3 regions of the Streptomyces sp. DT2A-34 genome follow, and region 2 is predicted to be linked to each of the others. Evidence: riboswitches for the same ligand, from Rfam matches in the RefSeq annotation. Region 2 holds a riboswitch; each other region holds the start of a gene.

Evidence for each region. Region 2 has a riboswitch for cyclic di-AMP ahead of QQM39_RS09585 (M23 family metallopeptidase). Riboswitches for the same ligand answer to the same signal wherever they lie in the genome.
Region 1: another riboswitch for cyclic di-AMP. It lies ahead of QQM39_RS17535 (LysM peptidoglycan-binding domain-containing protein); the one in region 2 lies ahead of QQM39_RS09585 (M23 family metallopeptidase).
Region 3: another riboswitch for cyclic di-AMP. It lies ahead of QQM39_RS04325 (LysM peptidoglycan-binding domain-containing M23 family metallopeptidase); the one in region 2 lies ahead of QQM39_RS09585 (M23 family metallopeptidase).

What each region holds. Positions count from the first base shown of each region.
Region 1 is NZ_JASTWJ010000001.1:3,994,419-3,996,670, reverse strand. It holds gene QQM39_RS17540 (HAD family hydrolase) at 1-180, shown strand, start outside; gene QQM39_RS17535 (LysM peptidoglycan-binding domain-containing protein) at 200-970, opposite strand; cyclic di-AMP (ydaO/yuaA leader) riboswitch at 976-1,151, opposite strand; partial or broken gene QQM39_RS17530 (CocE/NonD family hydrolase C-terminal non-catalytic domain-containing protein) at 1,436-2,157, opposite strand; gene QQM39_RS17525 (IS110 family transposase) at 2,221-2,252, opposite strand, start outside.
Region 2 is NZ_JASTWJ010000001.1:2,217,506-2,219,757, reverse strand. It holds gene QQM39_RS09590 (pitrilysin family protein) at 1-622, shown strand, start outside; cyclic di-AMP (ydaO/yuaA leader) riboswitch at 840-1,003, shown strand; gene QQM39_RS09585 (M23 family metallopeptidase) at 1,017-1,802, shown strand; gene QQM39_RS09580 (GntR family transcriptional regulator) at 2,021-2,252, shown strand, end outside.
Region 3 is NZ_JASTWJ010000001.1:1,008,952-1,011,203, reverse strand. It holds gene QQM39_RS04330 (alpha-galactosidase) at 1-760, shown strand, start outside; cyclic di-AMP (ydaO/yuaA leader) riboswitch at 1,066-1,223, shown strand; gene QQM39_RS04325 (LysM peptidoglycan-binding domain-containing M23 family metallopeptidase) at 1,228-2,190, shown strand.

The DNA of each region.
Region 1 (2,252 bases), 1.8 Mb from region 2:
GGTGACATGCCCAACGACATCCCGATGTTCGACTGGGCCGCCCGCGGCGTCGCGATGGCCAACGCGCACCCCGAACTCAAGGCGGTCGCCGACGAGATCACCCTCTCGAACGAGGACGACGGCATTGCCGTCGTCCTCGAGAGGCTGTTCACGGGGATCCTGACCGACATCGCCCAGTGAGGGCCTTTAGTGAGAGCTCTTAGTAAGGGCCGTTCACGTTGTCGATCGAGCCGTACCGCGCGGCCGCGTAGTTGCACGCGGCCGTGATGTTCGCGACCGGGTCGAAGGGGTCGTAGACCGTCCCCGGGACGTGGTAGGCCGCGAAGGTGGGGTCGATGACCTGCAGGAGGCCCTTGGACGGGGTGCCCGCCGCGGCGTTGGAGTCCCAGTTGTTGATGGCGGCCGGGTTGCCCGACGACTCACGCATGACGTTGCGGTAAATGCCGTCATATGAACCGGGGATTCCGTTTTGCGCCATGATGTCCAGCGCGTTGCGGATCCAGCCGTCGAGGTTGTCCGGGTACGACTTCACGGAGGCCGTGGTCGCGTGGGCGACGGCGGACTTCTTGGCCGGTGCGGACGCCTGGTCGGCCCTCTTGCTCGCCGCGGCGGCCTTCGTCGCCCGGACCTTCAGGTCGACGCCCGGGTGGATCAGCCGGGGGTTGTCGCCGATGGCCTTGCGGTTGTCCTTGTAGAGCTGCCGCCAGCCGCCCTGCGCGTCGTACCGGTCCGCGATGCCGTAGAGGGTGTCGCCCTTCTTCGTGGTGTACGTGACCGACTTGGCCTTTGCCGCGGACGGCGCGGACTGCGGTGCCGCCTGTGCGACGGCGGGGGCCTGGGCCGGCTGGGCGGCGCTCGCGGTGGTCGCGCTCAGGAGCGGGAGAGCGAGGGCTGCGGTACCGGTTCCGGCTGCGACGACGTGGCGGGTGAGCGGGTTGGTTCTGGGGCGGCGGTGCTTGCCTCGGGCCATGGCGCTGTTCCTCTCCGACGCCTGCGAGGTGAGCTGTCGGGTTCGGGCGGGAGATGCCCGGTCGCGCCGCCTTGCGGCAGCGCGAACTTCACCCCGAGCCGGTCCGGTGCGCCATCAAGGCGGCCGGTCCGGCGACTTACCTGGGTCCCCCGCTCCTGCCGTGCGTGAGTGAGTGCGTGGGTGGGTGGGTGACTCGGGCGGCGGCAGGATTCGGCGTCCGCCCGACTGAGCGGGAACGTATGCGAGAGCACATGCCCGGAACAAGTGTCATGGTCACCTGTCATGCCGGTTGACCATGGTCTGGTACCTATGGGCTACTTGATCCTTTGCGGTTGCCAAGCCTCAACTTGCGCTCGACGCAAGGGAGGAACGGGTGCGTCCGGTCGGGTGTGCGGCTGGGTGCGCGTGACCCAATTCACTGGCATCCACAAGAGCGGCAAATCGGGCAATGGCTCCAACTCGTCGTCAATCGGCCGTCCGTTGAGTCCGTTTCTCCCGTGTCCGGTGGAAAAACGTCTGTTCGTCCTCCCGGCAGATCACCTCGCTGGAGGTGACGAAGTACTCCCTTTTGTGGCTTATCTCCGAGCGCGTCCGCGCTGTTACGTCCCACGCCAGGTACGTCTCCAGCGCGCCCTCGGTGAACTCCAGGCCGTCGGGGTACACGCGCGTGCCGCCGTACCGGGGGGCGACCTCCAGGCGTCACTCGCCCTTGGCGACGTCCCGCACGACGAGCCGCTCGGGGCGCGCTCGTCCAGCGTGATTGGGCGAGTTCACGCCGAGCGGCTGCACCTGCTCCGGTTCCTCGAAGGTGATCACTGTGTCTCCTGCTGATTCGTCCAACGCATGTGCGCGTAGCGGAAGTTCCAGCAGGCGGAGGAGACGGCAGGGCGGATGCGGTGACCGGGCGGGAAGGCGTGGCCGATGCCGTTCAGCTCGAAGGTCACGTCCTCGGTGGCACCGGCTCCCACGGCACCGTACGGTCGCGGCCGTGGCGCGCCGACAGGTTCAGTACGCCACGCGTGACCAGGGTCGAGGCGCCGTGGGGTGCCACGTCGCAGAGCCGGGCGACGACCTGCCCGCGCGGCACGTCCTAGGGTCAGCCAGCCGCACCTTCGGCCACCCCAACACCCAGGTGTCTCGAAGAAACGGCCGGCGTCGATGCCGGTGTGCATGGGGGAGCGCACGAGGACGGGGGCGCCCTGGCAGGCGTACGTCACGCCGCGCACGGGGGGGTGCCCCTATGGGTTTCGTCAAGCTGATGGGGCGGGTTGGGGGTCGTAGA
Region 2 (2,252 bases):
CGTGGACCGCCCCGGCGCCGTCCAGACGCAGCTGCTGATCGGCCGCATCGGTCCCGACCGGCACGACCGCGTGTGGCCCGCGCAGGTCCTCGGCACGTACTGCCTCGGCGGCACCCTCACCTCCCGCCTGGACAAGGTCCTGCGCGAGGAGAAGGGCTACACCTACGGTGTGCGCGCGTTCGGGCAGGTCCTGCGCTCGGCTCCGGACGGCACGGGCGCGGCCATGCTCGCCATCAGCGGCTCCGTCGACACCCCGAACACCGGCCCGGCGCTGGACGACCTCTGGAAGGTCCTGCGCGGGGTGGCCGACGAGGGGCTCACCGACGCCGAGCGGGACTTCGCGGTGCAGAACCTCGTCGGGGTGGCGCCGCTGAAGTACGAGACCGCCGCCTCCGTGGCGAACACGCTGGCCGATCAGGTCGAGCAGCACCTGCCCGACGACTACCAGGCGACGCTGTACCAGCGGCTCGCCGCGACCGGCACCGTCGAGGCCACCGCGGCGGCCGTGAGCGCCTTCCCGGTGGACCGTCTGGTGACGATCCTCGTCGGCGACGCGGCCGAGATCCGGGAGCCCGTCGAGGCCCTCGGCATCGGCGAAGTCACCGTAGTGGCAGCCGAGTAGCAGGCGGACACCGCGCCGGGCGACGGCACGCGCGCGTGGAAGGGGCCCTGGTGACTTCCAAGCCACCAGGGCCCCTTTATGCCCGAATTGAGGGAAAGGTTGCCTGTCTGGCCTGTGGGATGCGCTACAAAAGTCGCGATCCGTTTGGGGATTGAAAGTGGCGCCCCTTAGCGTCTTCCGGGCTGTCCGTCAGGCAGTGCGCCGCGCCCGCGGCACCGGACAGTCATCGCCGAGTCCCCGTACGGCGCGAGCCAGGGGAGCCGGGGACCCACCCGTAGTCCCTGGGGTGAATCGGACGCCCGCGCAGCCGCGAGGGGGTCCGTAGGAGACCTTCCTGCTCCGAACCCGTCAGCTAACCCGGTAGGCGAGAAGGAAGGAAAGGACCAGCCACTACATGGCGTTCACCTGCGCCACCGGGAAGAACCGCCCCACCGGGAAGCACCGTCGCCCCAGCCGGTTCGAACGCACCACCGCCCGCGCTGCGGGCGTCGCCGCTCTCACCGCCACCGGTGTCATGGGCACCCTCGCCGCCCCGGCGCTCGCCGCCGAACCCGCCGTCGAGCAGACCGGCCTCATCCCCGTCGTCACGATCGGGGACTCGATCGCCGCCCAGATCGCCGCCCAGGCCGCCGCCCAGGAGCAGGCCGCCGAGGAGGCCGCGGCCCGGAAGAAGGCCGCCGAGGAGGCAGCGCGCAAGAAGGCGGCCGAGAAGGCCAAGCAGGAGCGCGAGGCCAAGGAGCGCGCCGCCCGCGAGGCCGAGCGCAAGCGCCTGCTGTCCTACGTCGCCCCGATCTCCGGCTCGTACATCTCCACCGGCTACAAGGCCGGCGGCGCCGTCTGGTCCTCCGGCAGCCACACGGGCGTCGACTTCCACGCCGCCAGCGGCACCTCCGTCCACGCGGTCGGCTCCGGCACCGTCGTGGAGGCCGGCTGGGGCGGGTCGTACGGCAACAGCATCGTGATCAAGATGAACGACGGCACGTACACCCAGTACGGCCACCTGTCGTCCATAGGCGTCTCGGTGGGCCAGACCGTCACCCCCGGCCAGCAGATAGGCCTGTCCGGCGCCACCGGCAACGTCACCGGACCGCACCTGCACTTCGAGGCCCGCACGACGGCGGAGTACGGCTCCGACATCGACCCCGTCGCCTACCTCCGCTCGCACGGCGTGAACATCTGACGCCTCCACCGCGCCTCCCCGAGGCCGGTCACTCCGAGGACGGTCCCCCCGAAGCCCCGGCTCCCCGAGCCGGGGCTTTCGGCGTTCCCGACGACCGACTTGTCCAAAAAATATCCATGGATTCCGACCCGCCATCGGAAATTCCAGCCGGTTGCAATAGAGTCACTGAACACACGTCATTCGTCGACGTTTCACGGGGATTAAAGCGGAGGTCGGACATGCGTATTCCGGCGCACTCGGTATGCACGGCGATCCGGGACGACATCGTCGCCGGTGTCTACGAGCGTGGCAGCCGGCTCACCGAGGAACTCCTCGCGCGCCGCTACGGTGTCTCCCGCGTCCCCGTGCGGGAGGCACTGCGCACCCTGGAGGCGGAGGGCTTCGTGGTGACCCGGCGGCACGCGGGCGCGTGCGTCGCCGAACCGACCGAGCAGGAGGCCGCCGACCTGC
Region 3 (2,252 bases), 1.2 Mb from region 2:
GATCGACTATGTGAAGTGGGACTTCAACCGCTGCTTCACCGACGCCGGCTGGCCCGGTGGGCCGTATCCGCAGCGCCTGTGGGTCGACCACGTGCGTGCCCTGTACCACTTGCTGGACCGGCTGCGGGCCGCGCACCCGGGCGTCGCCTTCGAGTCCTGCTCGGGCGGGGGCGGGCGGATCGACCTCGGCGTGCTGAGCCGTACGGACCAGGTGTGGACCTCGGACAACACCGACCCCCTCGACCGGCTCGCCATCCAGCACGGCTTCAGCCAGATCCACCCGGCCCGGGTCATGGCCGCCTGGGTCACCGACAGCCCGAACGCCATGCTCAATCACCGTGCCAGCTCGCTGCGCTTCCGGTTCGTGAGCGCCATGGCGGGCGTGCTCGGCGTCGGCGGTGACCTCGCCACGTGGAGCGAGGAGGAGCTCGCCGAGGCCCGGGAACGGGTGACGCTCTACAAGGAGATCCGGCCCGTGGTGCAGCGCGGCGACCTCTATCGGCTGCGGCCTCCGCGGGGCGGGTTGAGCGCGGTGCAGTATGTGCTCGGGGGCGAGACGGTCGTCCTCGCCTGGCTCCAGGCCCAGAGTTACGGCGCGCCCGTCCCGGCGCTGCGATTGCGCGCCCTTGACCCGACAGAATCGTACGAATGCCTTGAAACGGGCGAAATTCACCGAGGTGCCGTACTGGTGCATCACGGACTGCGCGTCGGTTTGCATGGCGACCTTGATGCGGCAGTTATCCGACTGCGTCGCATCTAGGGGTTCTGTCCGAATTAGCGCCTTCATTCCAACTCGCTCTGGAGTGAAGGGAGCTGGAGCGGTGTCACGTGAGGAGTGTCATATTCGTGACCGTGCGTCGCCCGTCATGTTCACGTAATTCCCGTGCTTTTCCAGGGGTTTTACGTCCGGCGGCGCACCGGTAATCCACGGAGTGTGACTGGGAATTCCCACAAGGGATCAACAGGAACGCATTCGGACGGAACCCCTCACTTGTTCCCTTGCGTCTTCCTCGCTTACGTTCGCCACCAATCCGGACGGACGCCCAATCCTGCCGCCGCCCGGAGACCGCACACTCACCCGACCACGGCAGGAGCGGGGGACCCACAGGTACAACCGCCTGTTCCGGTCTCCGGAACGGCTAGGGGTAAAGCCGCGTTTCGGCGCGGCCGGGCATCTCCAGCCCGCACCCGACAGCTCACCTCGCAGGCGCCGGAGAGGAATTCGCCATGCCCGCGAAGGGTAAGCACCGCCGCCCGAAGTCCCAGCGCTTCACCCGCTCCATAGCCGTCGCCGGAACCGGTGGCGCCGCTCTCGCCCTCCCTCTCATCGGAGCCACCGGCGCCCACGCCGCTCCCTCGCAGTCCGTTTCGGAAAAGGCCGTTCAGTCACTTCCGGCCGCCGAGAAGAAGGCGGTCGAGAAGACGGCCGCCGAGAAGAAGGCGGTCGAGAAGACGGCCGCCAAGAAGAAGACGGCCGTGCGGACCTATTCGGTGAAGGTCGGCGATTACCTCTCGAAGATCGCCGACGAGCAGGACGTCAGCGGTGGCTGGAAGAAGCTCTACGCCGACAACCGCGAGGTCGTCGGCGAGGACCCGTCGCTGATCCACCCCGGCCTGAAGCTCACGATCGGCAAGAAGGCCACGGCGAGCGCCCCCAAGTCCTCGTCGTCCTCGCCCTCTTCCTCCTCGTCGTCCTCCAAGGACTCGTCCGCCGCGAAGTCCTCCGCGTCGAAGAAGACGACCACGGCCGCCCAGAGCGTCGAGAGCACCGGCACGACCACCGGCTTCTCCGCCCCCGTCGCGGGTGCCGCCGTCAGCACCGCCTACAAGGTGGCGGGCAGCATGTGGTCCAGCGGCTACCACACCGGCGTCGACTTCGTCACCCCGACCGGCACCGCACTGAAGGCCGTTGGCGCGGGCACCGTCGTCTCCGCGGGCTGGGGCGGCGCCTACGGCAACCAGGTCGTCATCCAGCTCGCCGACGGCTACTACGCCCAGTACGCCCACCTGTCGTCGCTCTCCGTCTCGGCCGGCCAGACCGTGACCGCGGGCCAGCAGATAGGCTTCTCCGGCGCGACCGGCAATGTGACCGGCCCGCACCTGCACTTCGAGATCCGCACCACGCCGGACTACGGCTCGGACGTGGACCCGGTCGCCTACCTCCGCTCGAAGGGCGTCCCGGTCGGCTGACGACCCCTTCCTCGGAACCACCTGCCTGACACGCCACCGAAGGCCGGACCTCGATCCCTAGG